2 regions of the Nocardioides sp. S5-5 genome follow, and region 1 is predicted to be linked to the other one. Evidence: predicted binding sites of a transcription regulator. Region 1 holds the regulator's gene; the other holds the start of a gene.
What was found. Region 1 encodes HrcA, which represses chaperone genes, less so after heat shock. Its sites were predicted from a motif close to TTGGCACTCGNNNNNNNCGAGTGCCAA; they were not measured.

Region 1 (10,626 bases):
GGACCGGCCCGACCGGGTGGTGCTCACGCGGCGCGGCCGTCTGCTCGCGGACGGGGTCGTGCGTCGGCTGCTGACGTGAACTCCTACTAACTATAGTGTTACACTCGACTTTATGAAGAAGTCGGGTGACGTCGTCGACTCCGTGATCGGCCCGGTCATCGGGTACGTGCCGGGGGCCTTCGACCTGTTCCACGTCGGGCACCTCAACGCACTGCGCCAGGCACGGCAGTGGTGCGACGTGCTCGTCGCCGGCATCGTCGCCGACGAGGTGTGCCTCGCGACCAAGGGCGTCCTCCCGACCGTGCCCCTCGCCGAGCGACTCGAGATCGTCGAGGCGATCGGCATCGTCGACGCCGTCTACGCCGAGAGCACCGCCGACAAGACCGACTCCTGGCGCGACGTCGGCTTCCACCGGATCTTCAAGGGCGACGACTGGCAGGGCACTGCCAAGGGACGGCGCCTCGAGGAGCAGATGGCCGCCCTCGGCGTCGAGGTCACCTACTTCCCCTACACGCTGCAGACCTCGTCGACCGCGCTGCGCAAGGCGCTCGCCCACCGCGGAGTCTCGACGGCATGAGCGTCGCCGTCTCCGACGACGGCCTGCTGGTGCCGCCCGGGCCTGCGCCCCTGGTGGTCGAGATCGACGGCCACTACGTCTGGTCGCTGACCCCGGCGCGCGACGGCCGGCCCGCGACCGGGGGAGTGCTGGTGCCGTGGCCGGGCGTGCTCCGCCCGCACCTCAGCGGCCGCGGCCGGGTCCGGGTCACCGACGCCGCCGGCGTCGCGGTGCTGTACGACGCCGAGGTCGGTCTCGGCTCCGGCGAGGGCCCGCTCGCCGTGGTCGACGGGTCCGGGCACCGCCTCAGCGTCGACAAGGTCGGCCACCTGGCCCGCTCGTTCGCCGCCACCGACGAGGCGGTCCGCGACGAGATCCTCGCCGGCACCCGCCGTGCGATCGACGACCTGCGCGAGCATGCCGGCGTGGCGGCGTACCTCAACTACGGGGCGCTGCTCGGGGCGGTGCGCGAGGGCCGGATGCTCGGGCACGACTCCGACACCGACCTGTGCTACCTCTCCGAGCACACCTCGCCCGCCGACATCGTCACCGAGTCGTACCGGATCACCCGCGCGATGCGGGCCCGCGGCTGGCGGGTGCTGCGGATGTCGGGCGGCGACGTCAAGCTCTTGCTGCCGCTGTCCGACGGCCGGGTCTGCCACATCGACGTGTTCTCGGCGTTCCACATCGACGGGACCTTCTACCAGTTCGGCAACCGCAGCGGCCGGCTCCCGCGGGAGGCGATCGTGCCGTTCTCGACGATCACCCTGCACGGGCACGAGTTCCCCGCGCCGCGCGACCCTGAGGCGATGCTCGCGTTCCTGTACGGCCCGCACTGGCGCACCCCGGACCCGTCCTTCAGGTACGCCGACCCGCCGGCCGGCGTACGGCGCCTCGACGGGTGGCTGCGCGGCTTCCGCACCGAGATGGGCCGCTGGACCGAGCTCCACAACGGCCCCCGGCGGGCCGCGGTGCCGCGGACGCCGTCCTCCTTCGCGCAGTGGGTGGCGCCCCAGCTGGGCTCGTTGCCGGTGGTCGATCTCGGCACCGGAACCGGCCGCGACGCGCTCTGGTTCGCCGCGTCGGGGCGCCGGGTCACGGCCCTGGACTTCTCGCGGGGCGCACTCGGCGTCGCCCGGCGCCGGGCCCGTCGGACCGGGGTGGCGCTGGAGGTGGACCAGCTGATCCTCGGCGAGCTCCGCTCCACCCTGCTGCTGGGCACCCGCCTGGCCCGCGATCCCCACCACCTCTACGCCCGCCATCTCGTCGGCTGTCTCGACCCCGCCGCCCTCGACCAGCTGTGGCTGCTCGCCCGGATGGCGCTGCGGCCCGGCGGCGGCCGGCTGTTCCTCGAGCTCGCGGTGGGTGAGCCGAGTGCGAGCGACGGCCTGATCCGCCGTACGCCGGTCGAGGTGGTGCGTCGCGGCATCGAGGCCGCCGGCGGCCTCGTCGAGCGCCTCACCACCGGTCCCGGCGAGGACATGTTCGACCTGCCCGACCCGGCCGTGTGCCGGATCCGCGCCGCCTGGCCGGCGCCCGCACTCACCCAGGAGGAGTCATGACCGATCTCGCCCACCGGGCCCGCCTGGCCCGCCGCCGGCTCCGCGAGCACGCCAGCCTGCGCGAGCGGGTCCGGGTGCTCGAGGAGGAGGTGCAGGAGAACCGTCAGCTGAACCGGCGCATCGCCGAGCTCACCGACGTCGTCACCGAGCTGCTGATCCCGTTGGAGGCGCGGGACCGGGAACGGGTCGACGAGGTGCTGGACCGGTTCCGCTCGGGGCTGTGAATGGGGCGGGGTCGGTGCGTCTCGTGACCGACTCACGGTGCCATTTCGGCGCTCGCTTCGCTCGCGCATGTCGCGCCGCCTTTTGGCGCCGTTTCTTCCTCCCCCGCGCGCTCCCTCGTTCCTCGGTCGCGCGCTCCTCCGTCCAGAAACGGCGGGCGGCGCGACGAAACCCCCTCGTGGGACTGATCGCGTCCTGTCACGCAGTTACAAAGTCGATCAGCTCCTCGACCCGCCCGAGCAGCGTCGGATCGAGGTCCTGGAACCCCCGCACCCCACCGAGGATGTGCTTCCACGCCCGGGCGATGTCGGCCTGGTCGCGGTGCGGCCAGCCGAGCTGCTGACAGGTGCCCTTCTTCCAGTCGATGCCCCGGGGCACCTTCGGCCACGCCTCGAATCCGAGTCGTTGCGGCTTGACCGCCTGCCAGATGTCGATGAACGGGTGCCCGACGATCAGCACGTCCTTGCCGACGGGCGACTTCATGATGTTCTGCGCGATCCGGCTCTCCTTGGAGCCGGCGACCAGATGGTCGACCAGCACGCCGACCCGTCGCTGCGGACCGGGCTCGAAGTCGCGCAGGTGGTCGGCGAGGTCGTCGACGCCGCCGAGGTACTCCACGACCACGCCCTCGATCCGCAGGTCGTCGCCCCACACCTTCTCGACCAGCTCGGCGTCGTGGCGGCCCTCGACGAAGATCCGGCTGGCGCGGGCCACGCGCGCCTTCGCGTCGTGGACGGCGATCGAGCCGCTCGCCGTACGTGCGGGCTTGACCGGGCCCGGCTGCGTGATCGGCGGCACCAGGATCACCGGCTTGCCCTCCAGCAGGAAGCCGGTGCCGAGCGGGAAGGTGCGCCGCTTGCCGTGCCGGTCCTCGAGAGTGACGGTGTCGAGGTCGCGGTCGACGGCCACGATCTCGCCGCACCAGTCGGTGGTGACCTCCTCGACCACGAGCCCGGCGTCGGCCGCCGTCTCCACGGCCCGGCCCCGCTTGGGGACCTTCCAGTCGCCGGCCAGCACGTCGGTCCCGTAGCGATCCACGACGGACCAGCCTAGGCCGAACCCCCGCACTTCGCGGCCTGAACACGCGGGGTCTCAGGCCAACGGCAGCTGGCGCCGCACTCGGGGCAGCTGGGCGTAGCCCCGCCCGATGGCGTGGTGCAGCGCCTCGACGGGGAGCGGCCACTCGGCGGAGGCGAGTGCCTCGGCCTCGGGCACGCCGCGGGCGGCGAGGTCGCGGATCGTCTCGGCGACGGCGCGCAGGTCGTCGCACTGGTCCTCGACGAAGCGCCGGTCGACGATGCCGCCATGACCGGGGACGACGACGGTCGAGGGCGTGGTCAGGCCGAGGACGAGGTCGAGGGTCTGCGGCCACTCGAGCGGCCACGAGTCGGCGCCCACGGACGGCGGTGCGGACTCCTCGACCAGGTCGCCGGCGAGCAGTACGTCGGCGTCGGGGACCCGCACGACCAGGTCGCCCGCGGTGTGGCCGCGGCCGGGGTGGACCAGCTCGACCTGGCGGTCGCCGAGGTCGATGACGGCGGCGCTGGAGAAGGTGTGGCCGGCGGGGGGCGCGGCGGGGTCGGTGCGCGCGGCGGCCTCCTCGGTCGCGTGGACCGGGACGCCCTCGTACCGCTCCCGGAAGGTGGCGTTGCCGAGGACGTGGTCGAAGTGGTCGTGGGTGTTGACGACCGCGACGACCGGCCCGGCGCGCAGGTCGCCGATCGCGGCGATGGCGGCCCGGGCCTCGGCGGCGGTGGCCAGGGTGTCGACCACGACCAGGCCGCGCTCGCCTCCGACGGCGACCAGGTTGACGTCGTACGACGGAACGCGGCGGACCCAGACCCGGTCCGCGACCTCGGTGAACGGCACGCCGTCAGGCTACGGGGGTCTCGTGCCGGTTGCTGCGCGACCTCCTCGATCTCCGAGGATCAGCAGAGTCCGGCGTGCAGCTCCGTGCGCAGCAGCTCGCCCAGGTCGTGGGCGGTCGTGGCGGGCCGGGCGAAGCGCAGCACGGTCTGATGGGCGCCGGTGAGGTCCACCCAGCGCAGCTCGACGCCCTCGGCGTCCAGGCCGGTGAGCTGGACGCCGACGACCTCGCCGAGGCGGGTCTGCGTCAGGGAGGCGACGGCGCGGCGCAGCTCGTCTTGGTGGCAGTGGTTGGCGTGCTCGGTGGAGCGTTGGAGGAAGCCCCGGTTGAGGTCGTGCTCGGGGGAGGTGAAGGCGGTGAGCGGGACCCGGACGCGGGTCTCGTCCGGCGCGTCGTCGGGGGCGCTGGCCCGAGCGAGCAGCACGAAGTCCAGCTCGAGGCCGACCCGCATCCGCACCTCGTCACAGCACTCGCACTGCTCCAGTCCGAGCGCCTCGAGGCGCCCGGAGAGGGTGAGCATGGCGTCCCGGTCGGTGGAGCGCGGGCTGCCCAGGCCGCTGCTGACGGTGAGCAGCGCGCCGCGCCGGTCGGTGGCGGCTACCGCGAGGGCGGAGGAGGCGGGGCAGGAGAGCATCGGCCGTCCGCCGTGGTCCTGCATCTCCAGCACGGAGTCCTCGAGCCCGGCGGTCACGTCGTCGAGGCCGTCGACGACCAGCTGCACCTCCTGGGGGCAGGCCAGGATGCTGCGCGCCGCCGCGGCGAGCCGTCGTACGTCGAGACCGGGGTCGACCGTCATGTCCGCTCCTTGCAGATCCGGGACGAGAAGATTAGGTGAGCCTAACCTAGTTGAATCTCGGGATGGAAGGAAGGGTGTGGCCGCCGGTCCGGGCTTTCGGCCGGCTCGGCGCTAGGATTGGCACTCCCGATGATGGAGTGCCAAGTCGCAGGAGGTGGGCATGCAGGAGGAGCGCAGGCTCGCCGTGCTGCGGGCGATCGTCGAGGACTACGTCTCGACCGAGGAGCCGGTCGGCTCCAAGGCGCTCGTGGAGCGTCACCACCTCAACGTCTCGCCGGCCACGATCCGCAACGACATGGCGGCGCTCGAGGAGGAGGGCTACCTCCACCAGCCCCACACCAGCGCGGGTCGGGTGCCGACCGACAAGGGCTACCGGCTCTTCGTCGACCGGCTCTCCACGGTCAAGCCGACCACGCAGGCCGAGCGCCGGGCGATCGCGGGCTTCCTCGAGGGCGCGGTCGACCTCGACGACGTCGTCCACCGCTCGGTCCGGCTGCTTGCCCAGCTGACCCGGCAGGTCGCCGTCGTCCAGTACCCCACCCTGTCGCGCTCCACCGTGCGTCACATCGAGGTGGTCGCGCTGACACCGATGCGCCTGCTGCTGGTGCTCATCCTCAGCTCCGGCCGGGTCGAGCAGCGCCTGGTCGAGCTCGACGACGACCTCGACGACGACGAGCTCGGCATCCTCCGCTCCCGGATCAACCTCGCCGCCACCGGCGAGGTGATCGCCGACGCCGTCGCGGCCCTCGACGCGCTGGTCCGCGACGACACCGGCGCCCCGACCGGCTCGCCGCCCACCGTCGCCGTGGTCGACACCCTGGTCGAGGCGATGAGCGACCACCGCTCCGACGAGCGCGTGGTGGTCGGCGGTACGGCGAACCTGGCCCGCTTCGGCGACAGCTTCGACACCTCGATCCGCCCACTGCTCGAGGCGCTGGAGGAGCAGGTGGTGCTGCTCAAGCTGCTCGGCGAGGCGACCGGCAGCGGCGCGGTGACGGTGCGGATCGGCGCCGAGGGGCCCTACGAGAATCTGGCCTCGACCAGCGTCGTCGCCACCGGCTACGGCCCCGACGACGCGCTTGCCGCGCTCGGGATCGTCGGCCCCACCCGCATGGACTACCCCGGAACGATGGCGGCGGTGCGCGCGGTCGCGCGCTACGTCTCCCGCATCCTCGACGAGAGCTGAGAGAGCGACACACGTGAGCCAGGACCCCTACGAGCTGCTGGGCGTCGCCCGCGACGCGGACGCCGACACGATCAAGAAGGCGTACCGCAAGCTCGCCCGCCAGCTCCACCCGGACGTCAACCCCGACCCGGCGAGCCAGGAGCGGTTCAAGCAGGTCACCGCCGCCTACGAGGTGCTCACCGACCCGCAGAAGCGGGCGGCGTACGACCGCGGCGGCGACCCGTTCGGCGGCGGCTTCGGCGGCCAGGGCGCGGGCTTCTCCTTCACCGACATCATGGACGCCTTCTTCGGCGGCCAGGGCGGTGGCGCCGGCGCCGGCGCCGGGGGCCGGGGTCCGCGGTCGCGGGTTCGCCGCGGCCAGGACGCCCTCATCCGGATCGAGGTCGAGCTCGCCGAGGCCGCCTTCGGCGTGTCCCGCGAGCTGAAGGTCGACACCGCCGTGCGCTGCACCACCTGCGGTGGCGAGGGCGCCGCGCCGGGCAGCCACCCGGTCCCGTGCGAGACCTGTCACGGCCAGGGCGAGGTCGCCCATGTGCAGCGCTCCTTCCTCGGGGAGATCCGCACCCTGCGCCCCTGCGCGGCCTGCCGCGGCTTCGGCACGGTGATCCCCGACCCGTGCCGCGAGTGCGCCGGCGACGGGCGGGTCCGCTCGCGTCGCAGCCTCACCGTGAAGATCCCGGCCGGCGTCGACAACGGCACCCGGGTCCAGCTCAGCGAGCAGGGCGAGGTCGGGCCCGGCGGCGGCCCCGCCGGCGACCTGTACGTCGAGATCCACGTCGCGCAGCACGAGATCTTCGAGCGCCACGGCAACGACCTGCACTGCATGGTGTCGGTGCCGATGACCGCGGCCGCGCTCGGCACGACGATCGAGATGCCCACGCTCGAGGCCGACCTCGACCCCAGCGTGGACATCGAGCGGTACTTCGACCTGCAGGTCCCCACCGGCACCCAGTCCGGCCACCAGGTGGTGCTGCGCGGGCTCGGTGTGCCCGGCCTGCGCGGCGGTCGCGGCGACCTCGCGGTCACCATCGCCGTCGAGACCCCGACCCGGCTCGACCCGCGCCAGGAGGAGCTGCTGCGCGAGCTGGCGGCGATCCGCGGCGAGGAGCAGCCCACCGGCGACGTCCGGCCCGCGCACAAGTCGATGCTCGGCCGGCTGCGCGACGCGTTCACGACCCACTGAGCATGACCCTTCCCCAGCACCTCGTGCCGTCGCTGGACGGGGTGGTCCCCGGCTCCGCGGTGGTGGTCGACGGCGACGAGGCGCACCACGCGGTCGTCGTACGACGGCTCCGGGTGGGAGAGCGGCTGTCCCTCGCCGACGGCCTCGGACGGGTCGCCACCGGTGAGGTGAGCGCCACCGCCAAGCGAGCGTTCACGGTCATGGTGGGTGAGGTCGAGGACCACCCCGAGCCGCGGCCGTCGGTCACCGTCGTCCAGGCGCTGCCGAAGGGCGAGCGCGGCGAGCTGGCCGTCGAGGTGCTCACCGAGATCGGCGCGGCCCGGATCGTCCCCTGGGCCGCCGCCCGCAGCGTCGCCGTGTGGAAGGGCGAGCGCGCCGCCAAGTCCCACGCCAGGTGGCAGGCCGCCGCCCGCGAGGCCGCCAAGCAGGCCCGGCGCGCCTGGCACCCGGAGGTGCTGCCGCTGGCCGGCACCGACCGGGTCGCCGCGCTGGTCGAGGCGGCCGATGTGGCGGTGGTGCTGCACGAGGACGCCACCGAGCCGCTGGGCGCCCTCGCCCTGCCCGCCGACGGCGACCTGGTCGTCGTCGTGGGACCCGAGGGCGGGCTCACCGAGGAGGAGGTCGCGACCTTCGTCGCGCACGGCGGGGTCGCCGTCCGCCTCGGCACCGAGGTGCTGCGCACCTCCACCGCCGGCGTCGCCGCCGTCGCCGCGCTGCTGTCGCGGACCCCACGCTGGGGCTCGTGACTCCTCAGGTCGGGTCCACGGATCCAGGCAGGCTCAGTGTGCGAGCAGCGTCTCCACCCGCGCGACCTCCTCGTCCAGCCCGGCCCGCTCGGCGCCGGTGAGCCTGCGGACCAGCTCGACGACCACGACCCGCCCCTCCTCGGCCCGCCACAGCCCGGCGAACCAGCCGTCGACATGCACCGACATCGCCTGGGCGCCGTTGGCCCCCATCCACCGCCGGCGATGCTCGGGCGCCGTCACCCGGTCGCGGGAGGCGTGGGAGAGCCACAGGTTGTCGTAGGCGCCGAACAGCCGCACCGGCGCCGGGGCGTCCTCGTCGGCGACCGGGGCGCCTGCGACGTCGTACAGCACCTTGCCGTCCTCGTCCTCATGCACGTCCACGTCGTCCATCGCCTTGAGGACCGAGCCCAGCCGGGTGATCCCGGACCAGGCGGTGACGTCGGCGGCGGTGCCGGGGCCGTAGGCGCGCAGGAACCGCCGCACGATCGCCGGCACGTCGGGCGGCGCGAGAGGCAGGCCGGTCCAGCGCTCGGCGAGGTCGTAGGCGACCGCGGTCGAGCCGGCCGGCTTCCAGCAGCCACGCGGCGGGAGCTGGACGAGCACCTCCGCGACCCGGGCGACCTGGCCCAGCTGGGTCGCGGTGTACGCCGGGAAGCGCTCGGCCAGCGCCGCGCCCAGCCGGCGCTGGGGGAGCGGGCCGTCGGCCAGGATCTCGTGGACCGCCGCCGAGAAGGCGGCCCGGTCCACCTCGCGCGCGGAACCGATGCTCTGGCTGGCCCGGATCTCCCGCTCACGCACCGGCGCGGCCCAGACCGGGAGCGTCACCGCGTCGGCCGGCAGGTGCAGGTGGACGGTGTCGCGCAGGCTGAGCACCCGCACCAGCGAGCGGTCCTCGATCGCCGCACTCACCGAGATCGGGTCGAGGTCGGTGAGACGCGCCGCCAAGGACAGGTACGGCGACAGCGGCTCCTGCGCCTGCAGCCCGACCAGGTGCTCGACCATCGCGGCCGGCGTCGACGCGACCCGCTCGAGCAGGTGCTGGCGCAACAGCAGGGTGCGGTTGAGCCGGCGCCGCGAGAGCCTCACCTGATCGTGATCCGCTTCGTGTCCTCGGTCGGGCCGCCGCCCTCGCCGCCCGAGGGGTCGTCGGTACGGGCGACGAAGGTGTAGCTGCCGGGCGGCAGCTCGCTCACGTCGACCTCGCTCGTCCACGGGTAGAGCCTGTCGGCCCAGCCCTCGGCGGTCGCGAAGCCGTCGAGGACGACCTTGCCGGAGGAGTCCTGGACCTCCCACGGCACGGTGCCCTCGAACGAGCTGGCCCGGCCGGTGGCCGTGAAGGTGTCGCCGACGGCGGTGCCCTCGGCCGGCTCGGTGACGTTGACCAGCGCCAGCACGTCGAGCTCGGGTCGGGCCGTCGCCTCGGACGAGACCCCGAGGTAGGAGACCTCCTTGCCGTCGAGGAAGAACCCGACCGGCGCCGCCGTCCGGGTCGGCGTCGTGGCGCCGGGGGCGAGTGGCGCGGTCTGGACGGTCCACACCAGCTGCTGGACGGCGAGCTCCGCGTCCTCGGCGCTCATCCCGGCGGGCCGCTCGGTCCACTTCGCGTCCGTCAGCACGACGCTGAACATGCCGTTCTCGCCGGTCCCGTCGAAGTGGACCTCCGGCTCGAGACTCCCGGAGGGCAGCAGGGTGCGGTAGTCGGGGTCGTCGGGGGCCCGCTGGAGCAGGGTGGCGAGCTCGCCGGGCCCGCGGACGACGTGCGCCTCGGCGTACAGCGCGGGACGCTGCGGGGTGTCGCCGACGTAGTAGGTCAGCATCGTCGTCTCCGGCGGCTGCTCGTCGGTGGCCGACGGGCTGGTCGGGGCGTCGGAGGTCGCCGCCGTCGACGGCGGGTCCTGGGTGGCGGGCTCGTCGTCGCCGCAACCCGCGGGCACGCCCAGGGCGAGGACGGCGCCGGCGGCGGCGAGGGCGCGGGGAAGGCTCACGCCTCGATCCTCCCCCGATGCCACGGACACTCGGCGGAGGACGGCGGCCCGCGTGTCGGCCCGGGCGTTTCGCCTCCCCGCGGTGCCGAGGTGATGCACCATGAGCGGCGTGGGGGATCGTGCCGGGACCGCTTCGACCACCTTCGCCGACGCCCTGGGGAAGGCGATGGCGCGGCGTGGTGTCACGCTGACGCACCTGCGGGACCGGCTCGCCGAGCGCGGGCATCCGGTCTCGCTCACCGCCCTGTCGTACTGGCGCTCCGGGCAGCGCGAGCCCGAGCGGGTCACGTCGCTCGAGGCGATCCCCGAGCTCGAGGCGGTGCTCGACCTGGAGGAGGGCACCCTGAGCCGGCGGCTGACCGGCCGCGCGCGGCGCCGGGTGGGTGCGGTGGAGCCGTTCGACGAGCTCCTCGGCGACCCGGCGGTCGACGCCGTGATCGGCGAGGAGGACGTGTGCCGGGTGTCCTCCCACCTCGTCGTCGACGTGGGGGCGCAGGGCGAGATCGTGCGCGCCCGGGTGCGA
Region 2 (10,626 bases), 700 kb from region 1:
TGAAGGCCGCCTTCGCCAGCCGCCCGGTCCTCGACCCGCCGACCGATGCCCTGGCCGAGACCGAGGACTCCATCGCCGCGCTGCTCGCTCCGGGCGGAGGCCTGTTGGCATTCGACGACGGACGGCCCGTCGCCGCCCTGGTCCTCGACCCGGTCGACGACGCGGTCTATCTGCGCCGGGTCAGCGTCGACCCCGCCGCCCAGGGACACGGCATCGCCCATGTCCTGGTCCGTGCCGCGCTGCTGGAGACCGCGCGCGCCGGCGCCCGCCGGGTCCGGCTGCTGGCGCGCGAGGAGCTGCCGCGCACGATCGGCTTCTGGCGCGAGCTGGGCTTCGTCGAGACCGGTCGCCATGCGCCGTACGTCGAGATGGCGCGGCCCGCGCCGGTCCTCCTCGACGTACCCGGCGCCGACGACATGCGCGAGCTCGGGCGCCGGGTCGCGGGCCGGCTGAGGGGCGGCGACGTGCTGGTCCTCAGCGGCGAGCTCGGCGCGGGGAAGACCACCTTCACCCAGGGTCTCGGGGAGGGCCTCGGCGTCCGCGGCCAGATCACCTCGCCGACGTTCGTGATCGCCCGGGTCCACCCCTCGCTCGGCACCGGGCCGGAGCTGGTCCATGTCGACGCCTACCGTCTCGGCGGGCAGGCCGAGCTCGACGACCTCGACCTCGACACCGACCTCGACGAGGCGGTCACGGTGGTCGAGTGGGGGACCGGGATCGCCGAGGGCCTGGCCGACGCCCGGCTCGAGGTCCGGATCAGCCGCGCCACCGGGGACGCCGCTCCCGAGGCCGACCCGCGCGTCGTCGAGCTTGACGCGATCGGCACCCGGTGGCTCGACGTGGACCTCCGGCCGATCGGCTGACCGAAGCCGGGACCTTCGTCCCGCAGCGATCGGGACCCCTGCCCGGATCCGATGGCCCGTCGAGGGCAGCGCAGTAGGTCCGCACACCCGATTCGTCGCCCCCTTCCTGATTCCTACGGTGAGAGCCGAGGAAAAGTCTTGGGGGAACGAACCATGCGTTCATTGCGAGTGCTCCTGGTCGCCGTGCTGGTGGCCACTGTCATCGGTCTCGTGGACGGCCCGGCCATCGCGGGCGAGTCCAAGCGACCGGTGCTGAACCACGCGACGCCGCGTCAGCAGGCAGTCGTCTTCAAGGGCCGCGCCAAGCCGCGACAGGTCGTGAGGCTGCAGGCCCGCGGGCCGTCGTCCTGGACGACCGTGGGCAGGTCCCGCGCGTCGCGCAAGGGCACCTTCCGGATCGCGGTGCCCTATCCCGACCAGCCGCGCACCTACCGCGTCCTGGCCGGCGGGAAGGCCAGCAAGACCCGTCGCGTCGTCCCGCCCGCGCAGTCCGCGATCCAGCCGGTGCAGCCCAAGGCGCCCGCGCCGAGCGACTCCTGCGGGGTCCGGCCCGAGCGGGCCGAGGGCGGCTACTACGCCTGCACCTTCCGTGACGACTTCGACGGCAGCTCACTCGACCGGACGCGATGGGTCGTCCAGCAGACGTCGTACAGCGGGATGACCGGCGGGAGCCAGGGCTGCTATGTCGACAACGACCGCACCGTCCGGGTGTCGGCCGGAACCCTGAAGCTGACCTCCAGCATCCTCGACCACCCGTTCACGTGCGCGAACCCCTACGGGTCGTTCGTCACCAACGCGGAGGTGTCGACCGTCGCCACGACCACCAAGTTCACGCAGGCCTACGGCCGGTTCGAGGCACGACTGCGGATGCCCGCGGAGGCGGGGACGCCGGGATCCCACGCGGGCTTCTGGCTCTACCCCCAGCAGCACACCTACGGCGCCTGGCCGCTGTCGGGTGAGGTGGACGTCGCGGAGTGGTTCAGCGCCGCTCCCGAGAACACCTATCCGTCGGTTCACTACGCGGGCGAGAACGTCGCACTCAGCACGGGATACTCCTGCGCGGTTCCCGAGGTCTCGACCGCGTTCCACACCTACGCCGTCGAGTGGACCCCGCGGGTGATGCGCTTCTACTACGACGGCCAGTTGTGCTACAGCCACGCGTGGACGCCGAGCAATGTCGCCGCCCCGGCTCCCTTCGACCAGCCCTTCTACATGATCCTCACCCACTCCTGGGGATCGGAGTGGAACGCGCGGACGGCCGCCTCCCCGGACACGTCGACCGTGGAGGTCGACTACGTCAAGGCCTGGCTGTAGCCGTGCGGGGCGGCCGGTAGCCGCCCGGTAGCCTCGGGGGGTGCTGCTCGCCTTCGACACCGCCTCCTCGACGGTCACCGTCGCGCTCCACGACGGGACCGACGTCGTCGCCGCGGCGAGGTCCGACCAGGGCATGAAGCACGGCGAGCAGCTGGCGCCGCTCGTCGAGCGGGTGCTGGCCGCCGCCGGGGTGCGGCCGGCCGACCTGACCGGCATCGCCGTCGGCGTCGGACCGGGCCCGTTCACCGGACTCCGGGTCGGCCTGGTCACCGCGCGCACCATGGCCCACGTGCTCGACGTCCCCGTCCACGGCGTGTGCTCGCTCGACGCGCTCGCCCTCGAGGCGGTCGAGACCGGTGCCGTCGCCGACTCCTTCGTGGTCGCCTCGGACGCCCGACGCAAGGAGGTCTACCTCGCGTCGTACGACGCCCGCGGGACGCGTCTCGACGAGCCGGTCGTCGACAAGCCGGCGGTGCTCGCCACCGACGGCCCGGTGGTCGGCGAGGGTGCCCGGCTCTATCCCGCGGCGTTCCCGGACGCGCGCGGACCGGAGCGGCCGGACGCGGCCTGGTTGGCGCGCGGCGTGGTCGCCGGGCGGTTCGCCGTGCTCGGCTCGGAGCCGCTCTACCTGCGGCGTCCCGACGCGGTCGCACCCGGACGATGACCACCGTCCGCCCGGCGCGGGCCGCCGACGTCGCGGCGATCGTCGCCCTCGAGGCCGCGTCCTTCCCGCTCGACCCGTGGTCGGAGAACCTGGTCGCCGAGGGGGTCGCGGGCGGGCTGCCGACGGTGAGCCACCTCGTCGCGGAGGAGTCCGGCGGGTTCGCGGGCTACGCGGTCCTCAGCGTGGTCGACGTCGACGCCGAGCTGCAGCGGATCGCGGTCCCGGTGCCGCGGCGGCGTACCGGCGTCGCGACGGCCCTGCTCGCCGCCGTGCGCGCGGTCGCGGCCGAGGGGGGTGCGGAGCGGCTGCTGCTCGAGGTCCGCGAGGACAACGGGGCGGCCCGGCTGTTCTACGAGCGGCACGGGTTCGCCGAGCTCGGCCGCCGCCCGCGCTACTACCGCGACGGGACCACCGCGCTGGTGCTGAGCGTGCCCGTCACAATGGAGCCATGAGCGAACCCCTGGTCCTCGGCATCGAGACGTCGTGCGACGAGACCGGTGTCGGCATCGTCCGCGGCCACACCCTGCTCGCCGACGCCGTCGCGAGCAGTGTCGAGGAGCACGCCCGGTTCGGGGGCGTCGTACCCGAGGTCGCGAGCCGGGCCCACCTCGAGGCGATGGTCCCGACCATCCAGCGGGCCTGCGACACCGCGGGCGTCGCGCTGTCCGACATCGACGCGATCGCGGTGACCCACGGCCCCGGTCTCGCCGGGGCCCTGCTGGTCGGCGTCGCGTCGGCCAAGGCGCTCGCCCTCTCGCTGGGCACGCCGATCTACGGCGTCAACCACCTCGCGGCGCACGTCGCCGTCGACCAGCTCGAGCACGGCCCGCTGCCCGAGCCGTGTCTCGCGCTGCTGGTGTCCGGCGGCCACTCCAGCCTGCTCAAGGTCACCGACATCACCGGCGCCGACGGCGGCGTGGACCCGATGGGCGCCACCATCGACGACGCGGCCGGCGAGGCCTTCGACAAGGTCGCGCGGCTGCTCGGACTGCCCTTCCCCGGCGGTCCCCACATCGACCGGGTGGCCCGCGAGGGCGACCAGGTCGCGATCGACTTCCCCCGCGGCCTCAGCACCCGCCGCGACCTGGAGCGACACCGCTTCGACTTCTCCTTCTCCGGCCTCAAGACCGCCGTCGCCCGCTGGGTCGAGGCCCGCGAGCGCTCGGGCGAGCCGGTGCCGGTCGCCGACGTCGCCGCCTCCTTCCAGGAGGCCGTGTGCGACGTGCTGGTCCGCAAGGCCCTCGACGCCGCCGGCAGCGAGGGGATCGAGGACCTGATGATCGGCGGCGGGGTCGCCGCCAACTCCCGGCTGCGCGCGCTCGCCGAGGAGCGGGCCGCCAAGCTCGGCATCCGGGTCCGGGTGCCGCGCCCCGGCCTGTGCACCGACAACGGCGCCATGGTCGCCGCCCTCGGCTCGACCATGGTCGAGCGCGGCCGAGCGCCGTCGCCGCTCGACCTGCCCGCCGACTCCAGCCTGCCCGTCACCGACGTCCTAGCGGGCTGACAACGGCTCGACCAGCAGCGCCGTACCCTCGCCGGAGACCCGGGTCAGCACGATCGTCGCCTCGCCGTCGCCGTGGAGCGCCAGCCGCCTGCGCAGCGCCTCGGGCGACACGTCGACGCCGCGCTTCTTGATGGTCAGCCGGCCGATGCCGCGCTCGCGCAGCGCGGCCTTGAGCTGCTTCTCGCGGTAGGGGAGGGTCTCGAGGACCCGGTAGCTGCGGGCGAACGGCGTGTGGAACGGCTGGTCGGCGGTGACATAGGCGATCCTCGGGTCGACCAGGCCGCCGCCGACCCCGGCGGCCACGGCGGTGACCAGCCCGGCCCGGATCACCGCGCCGTCGGGCTCGTAGAGGTAGCCGCCGACCGCGCGCACGCCGACGGCGTCGGGGCCCGGGTCGTCCTCGTCGGTGAGCGTGGCCAGGCCGCCCGTGCCGATCACGGTCGCCCGCCGGGCGACGCTCGCCGTCCGCCCGGCCCACAGCGCCGCCTCCTTGACCTCGCCCTCGTCGCTGACCCACTCGGCCTCGACGCCGCCGGGCACCAGGGCGTGCGGGATGCCGGGCGCGACCTTGACGCACGCGTCGCGGGCGAGCAGTCCCTCCACCCAGGTCCACGGCGGCGTCCAGTCCTCGACCCGGAAGCTGCGCCCGGCGCCTGAGCGGCGGGCCGGGTCGGCGAAGGCCAGGTCGAAGCCACGGTGGTCGACGGTCGTGGCGTCGGCGACCTGCACCGCGCCGGGCAGGCCGAGCGCCGCCAGGTTGGCCTCCGCGACCGCCACCCGCACCGGGTCCACGTCGACGCCCGCGCACACGATCCCCGCCGACGCCGCGGCGATCAGGTCACCGCCGATCCCGCAGCCCAGGTCCACCAGGCTCCGCGCCCCGAACGCCGCGGCCCGGCCCGCCCGGTGCCGCGCCACCCGCAGCCGGGTCGCCTGCTCCAGCGCGTCGGGCGTGAAGTACATCCGCGGCGCCAGATCGGCGAACTTCGCGACCGCACGCGTGCGCAGCTCGACCTGGGTGAGTGCGGTCGCCGCGCGCTGCGGCGTCGTCGTACGACGCAGCGCGGAGCCGGCCGCGAGCGGGGCCGCGCCCTCGGCGACCAGGGCGGTGGCCTCGGCGAGCAGCGCCTGCCCCTCGTCGGTCAGCAGCCACCGGAAGTCGTCGAGGTCCACCCCCCGATCCTGTCAGGTCGTGGAGGCGAGCTCCTGCTCCGGCTCGTCGTCGGCGTCCTTGGCGCGCTTCTCGTCGCCGTGACCCGGCCACCAGGCCGCGTGGCCCAGCAGGGAGGTCAGCGCCGGCGTGAAGAACATCGACATCACGAACGAGACGATCAAGATCCCGACCGCGAGCGCGAAGCCCATCGACACGATCAGCGTGTTGCCGCCGAGCATGAGCGAGGCGAAGGTTCCCGCCAGGATCACGCCCGCGGCCGCGATCGTCGGCCCGGCATGGGTGACCGCATGGCGGGCGGCGTCGTGCGGGTCGCGTCCCTCGCGGGCCTCCTCGCGGAGCCGGGCGATCATCAAGATGTTGTAGTCGGTGCCGAGTGCGGTGACGAACAGATAGATGTAGATCGGCAGCATGAAGATCAGACCGGACTCGCCGCCGATGTGCTGGAACGCGATCACGGTCAGGCCGAGGGTCGCGGCGAAGCCGAGTCCGACCGCGGCCATGAGGAACCACGGTGCGACCAGGCTGCGCAGCAGCAGGGCGAGGATCAGCATGATGATGACGGCCGCGACCGGGAAGACCACCTTGTAGTCGCGCGCCATCGCCGCGGACATGTCGGCGAAGATGCCGGGCGTGCCGCCGACGTAGGCCTCGGTGCCGTCCGGCGCCGCCTCATGGGCCGTGTCGCGGATCGGTCCGGCGACATTGTCCTGCGCGGCGTCGGAGACCGGGTCGTCGGACAGGGTCAGGTAGAACTGGTAGGCCGTCCCGTCCTTCGACGGCAGCGGACCGGCGACCGCGTCGACGCCCTTGGCCTTGCCCAGTGCCGCCCCGAAGGCGGCCAGCTGGTCGGGCGTGACGTCGGCGCCGTCGGCGTCCACCAGCACCGGCACCGGCTCGGCCGCGCCGGCCGAGAAGTGCTCGGTGAAGGTCGTCATCGCCTCGGTGGACTCGACGCCCTTGGGCAGGCTGGAGTTGAAGTCGAAGGACGGATTGAAGCTGAGCGCGAAGATCGCCAGCACCGTCATCGCGCCACCCGAGACCAGCGCGGTCAGGCCGGGACGACGTCCGACGGTGTTGCCGAGCTTGATGAAGGTGCCGTGCTTGGGCTCCTTCTGCCACGCCTTCGACGGCCAGAACAGGGCCTTGCCGAGCAGGGAGACGACGGCCGGCACCAAGGTGAGCGCGGCGAGCAGGGTGACGAACACGGCGATCGCCAGCGCCGGGCCGATCGCCCGGAAGATGCTGAGCGAGCTGAGGATCAGCGCCATGAAGGCCACGATCACGGCACCACCGGCCGAAGCGATCGCCTCACCGGCGCGGTCGAGGCTGTAGACGACCGAGTCCTTGACGGGGGCTCCGGTGCGCAGGCGCTCGCGGTGGCGGAACAGGAAGAACAGGATGTAGTCGGTGCCGACGCCGTACAGGACGACGATCAGGATCTGCTGGACCGAGGCGTCGGCCTTGAGGTCGAAGATGTCGTTGGCCCAGGCGATGGCGCCGGTGGCGATCGAGGAGACCAGGCCGACCACGACGATCGGCAGCAGGCAGATCAGCACGCTGCGGAAGATCAGGGCGAGCAGTCCGACGATGAGCACGACGGTCGCGATGCCGACGATGAGCAGGGTGTCGGCGCTGGACTCCTGGGAGTCGAGGCCCTGGGGCACCGCGCCGGTGGCGCGGATCTCGAGGTCGGTGCCGGTGACGAGCTTCTCGACGTCCTTGCGCAGCAGCTTGGCGTCGTCCATCGCCTGGGTGTCGTAGCCGGTGGCTCCGTCGGCCAGCGGCAGCACCGCGAACATCACCGTGCCGTCCTCGGAGAGGTTCGGCGCCCCGGTCTCGCCCTGGGTGATGACCAGCGGCTGGAAGGTCTTCGGGCCGAGCTCGGGGCCGAGCTTCGCGGCGATGTCGGCGACCGTGGCCTGGTCGTCGGACGTCAGCTTCTCGTGGTCCTTGCGCTCGATCACCAAGATCGCGCCGGGCGAGAAGGAGTCGGAGAACTTGGCGTCCTGGAGCTTCAGCGCCTGGATCGACTCGTAGTGGTCGGGGAGGAACTCCGAGTTGTCCTGGGTCGACTCCAGGGCCGGAGCGGTGGCGCCGACGACCACGGCGATGAGCACCCAGGCGGCGATGACGTACCAACGGAAACGGGTCACGAAGCGACCGAGCGCAGCGAACATGACAGGAACGCTATCGGCGCTCGGGTGCGCCGGGCCACCGACTTTGGTAGGACCTCGCCGCCGTACACCAGGGTGCCTCTGGCACTCCCTTGCAGAGAGTGCTAGTTTCGTTTCTGGCACTCTCACCGCGAGTGTGCCAACGCAGGTCACCTGCAGGACACACCCAGACAGTCTTAGAAAGTGGAGGTCGACATCGTGTCGGTCAACATCAAGCCGCTCGAGGACCGGATCGTCGTCAAGCCCCTCGAGGCCGAGCAGACCACCGCCTCGGGTCTGGTCATCCCCGACACCGCCAAGGAGAAGCCCCAGGAGGGCGAGGTCCTGGCCATCGGCCCCGGCCGCATCGACGACAACGGCAACCGCGTCCCGCTCGACGTCGCCGTCGGTGACAAGGTCATCTACAGCAAGTACGGCGGCACCGAGGTCAAGTACGCCGGCGACGAGTACCTCATCCTCTCGGCCCGCGACGTCCTCGCGGTCATCGCCTGACCTGAGCCTCGCATCGCCCGGGACGTCCGCATCCGTGCGTGACGCCCCGGGCGTTCGGCTTTCCATCTAAGGAGCTAGCAGCATGCCCAAGATCCTGGAGTTCGACGAGAACGCCCGGCGCGCCCTCGAGCGCGGCGTCGACGCCCTCGCCAACACCGTCAAGGTGACCCTCGGCCCCAAGGGCCGCTATGTCGTACTCGACAAGAAGTGGGGCGCCCCGACCATCACCAACGACGGCGTGACCGTCGCGCGTGAGGTCGAGCTGGACGACCCGTTCGAGAACCTCGGTGCCCAGCTCACCAAGGAGGTCGCGACCAAGACCAACGACGTCGCCGGCGACGGCACGACCACCGCCACCGTCCTCGCGCAGGCGCTGGTCCACGAGGGCCTGCGGGCCGTCGCGGCGGGCGTCAACCCGATGGGCCTCAAGCGCGGCATGGACGCCGCCGCCGCGGCGGTGGGCGACGCCCTCAAGGCTGCCGCCCGCGACGTCGACGACGCCCAGGACATCGCCTCCGTGGCGACCGTCTCCTCGCGCGACAGCCACATCGGCGAGCTGCTCGCCGAGGCCTTCGGCAAGGTCGGCAAGGACGGCGTCATCACCGTCGAGGAGTCCAACACCCCCTCGACCGAGCTCGAGTTCACCGAGGGCATGCAGTTCGACAAGGGCTACATCTCGGCGTACTTCGTCACCGACGCCGAGCGTCAGGAGGCCGTCCTCGACGACCCGTACATCCTCATCCACCAAGGCAAGATCGGCGCGATCGCCGACCTGCTGCCGCTGCTGGAGAAGGTCGTGCAGAGCGGCAAGCCGCTGTTCATCCTCGCCGAGGACGTCGAGGGCGAGGCGCTCTCGACCCTGGTCGTCAACAAGATCCGCGGCGCGTTCAACGCCGTCGCGGTGAAGGCTCCGGCCTTCGGCGACCGCCGCAAGGCGATCCTGCAGGACATCGCGGTGCTCACCGGCGCTCAGGTCATCGCGCCCGAGGTCGGCCTCAAGCTCGACCAGGTCGGTCTCGACGTCCTCGGCCAGGCCCGCCGGATCGTGATCACCAAGGACAACACCACGATCGTCGACGGCGCCGGCTCCGAGACCGAGGTGTCGGGCCGCGTCGAGCAGATCAAGAAGGAGATCGAGGCCTCCGACTCCGACTGGGACACCGAGAAGCTCCAGGAGCGGCTGGCCAAGCTCTCCGGCGGCGTCGTGGTGATCAAGGTCGGCGCGCACACCGAGGTCGAGCTCAAGGAGAAGAAGCACCGGATCGAGGACGCCGTCTCCGCGACGCGCGCCGCGATCGAGGAGGGCATCGTCCCCGGAGGTGGCTCCGCGCTGGTCCACGCCGTGTCGGTCCTCGACGACGACCTCGGCCTCACCGGTGACGAGGCGTTCGGTGTCCGCATCGTCCGCAAGGCTGCCGACGAGCCGCTGCGCTGGATCGCCGAGAACGGTGGCGAGAACGGCTACGTCATCACCAACAAGGTGCGCGAGCTCGGTGTCGGCAACGGCTACAACGCCGCGACCGGCGAGTACGGCGACCTGGTCGCCCAGGGCGTCATCGACCCGGTCAAGGTGACCCGCTCGGCCCTCGCCAACGCGGTCTCCGTCGCCGGCATGCTGCTCACGACCGAGACCCTGGTCGTGGAGAAGCCGGTCGAGGAGGAGCCCGAGGCGGCCGGTCACGGCCACGGGCACGGCCACGGCCACTGAGCCCCGCTCACCCCTGTCCGGCCCGGCGTCCTCCTCGGAGGGCGCCGGGCCGGTCTGTTTCGCCGACCCGGCGCAAAGTGACGCATCACTTTGGGCCGGCTCGCTGATGGGGAGACCGGTGCGAAACATCGATGATCGCGCCGCGTGACCTTCGTCCGGCATAGTGTGGGCATGCTGTGGCGTGTGCGAGCCGGACTGCCCGACCGCCCCGGAGCCCTGGCGGAGCTGGCGGCAGCCTGCGGCCGGGCCGGGGTCAACATCCAGACCGTCCAGGTCTTCCCCGAGGGGACCTCGGTGACCGACGAGCTGGTCCTGCAGGTGCCCCCGGACTGGACCGCCGAGCAGCTCCATGAGCTGGTCGGTGCGGCGGGTGGCGAGTCGGTGGGCGCCGTACCGGTGACATCGGCGGCGCTCGAGGACCAGCCGACCCGCTATGTGCAGGCGGTGCGCGCGATCATCGCGCAGCCGGCGCGGTTCCCGGAGGTGGCGGCGCACCTGTTCGACGCCGACGTCGCGCCCAGCGACGGGTCCGAGGACGTGCTGGAGATGACGATCGGCGCCTCGACCACGATCCAGGTACGCCGTGACACGCCCTTCACCTCGATCGAGCGGGCCCGGGCCGCGGCGCTGGCCGAGCTCGTCGGGGAGGTGCTCGACGCGCAGGTGCCGCCGGCGCCGCAGCAGCCGGCGGCGGGCGATCCCGACTTCGTCACGACGGGCGCCGTCGTGTCCG

Region 2: the regulator HrcA is predicted to act here: its motif matches at 7,775-7,801, upstream of groES (co-chaperone GroES).

Annotation. Positions count from the first base shown of each region.
Region 1 covers NZ_CP199913.1:1,810,582-1,821,207, forward strand. Annotated here, with positions in the region: gene hemW (radical SAM family heme chaperone HemW) at 1-79, shown strand, start outside; gene ACUP6Y_RS08535 (adenylyltransferase/cytidyltransferase family protein) at 113-577, shown strand; gene ACUP6Y_RS08540 (class I SAM-dependent methyltransferase) at 574-2,118, shown strand; gene ACUP6Y_RS08545 (DUF6752 domain-containing protein) at 2,115-2,342, shown strand; gene ACUP6Y_RS08550 (DUF3097 domain-containing protein) at 2,539-3,378, opposite strand; gene ACUP6Y_RS08555 (MBL fold metallo-hydrolase) at 3,433-4,209, opposite strand; gene ACUP6Y_RS08560 (DUF2470 domain-containing protein) at 4,269-5,003, opposite strand; gene hrcA (heat-inducible transcriptional repressor HrcA) at 5,164-6,189, shown strand; gene dnaJ (molecular chaperone DnaJ) at 6,203-7,372, shown strand; gene ACUP6Y_RS08575 (16S rRNA (uracil(1498)-N(3))-methyltransferase) at 7,375-8,118, shown strand; gene ACUP6Y_RS08580 (winged helix DNA-binding domain-containing protein) at 8,152-9,204, opposite strand; gene ACUP6Y_RS08585 (Gmad2 immunoglobulin-like domain-containing protein) at 9,201-10,103, opposite strand; gene ACUP6Y_RS08590 (hypothetical protein) at 10,213-10,626, shown strand, end outside.
Region 2 covers NZ_CP199913.1:1,107,036-1,117,661, forward strand. Annotated here, with positions in the region: gene tsaE (tRNA (adenosine(37)-N6)-threonylcarbamoyltransferase complex ATPase subunit type 1 TsaE) at 1-863, shown strand, start outside; gene ACUP6Y_RS05265 (glycoside hydrolase family 16 protein) at 1,017-2,177, shown strand; gene tsaB (tRNA (adenosine(37)-N6)-threonylcarbamoyltransferase complex dimerization subunit type 1 TsaB) at 2,218-2,841, shown strand; gene rimI (ribosomal protein S18-alanine N-acetyltransferase) at 2,838-3,293, shown strand; gene tsaD (tRNA (adenosine(37)-N6)-threonylcarbamoyltransferase complex transferase subunit TsaD) at 3,290-4,345, shown strand; gene ACUP6Y_RS05285 (class I SAM-dependent methyltransferase) at 4,334-5,518, opposite strand; gene ACUP6Y_RS05290 (MMPL family transporter) at 5,531-7,696, opposite strand; gene groES (co-chaperone GroES) at 7,892-8,185, shown strand; gene groL (chaperonin GroEL) at 8,268-9,893, shown strand; gene ACUP6Y_RS05305 (GNAT family N-acetyltransferase) at 10,065-10,626, shown strand, end outside.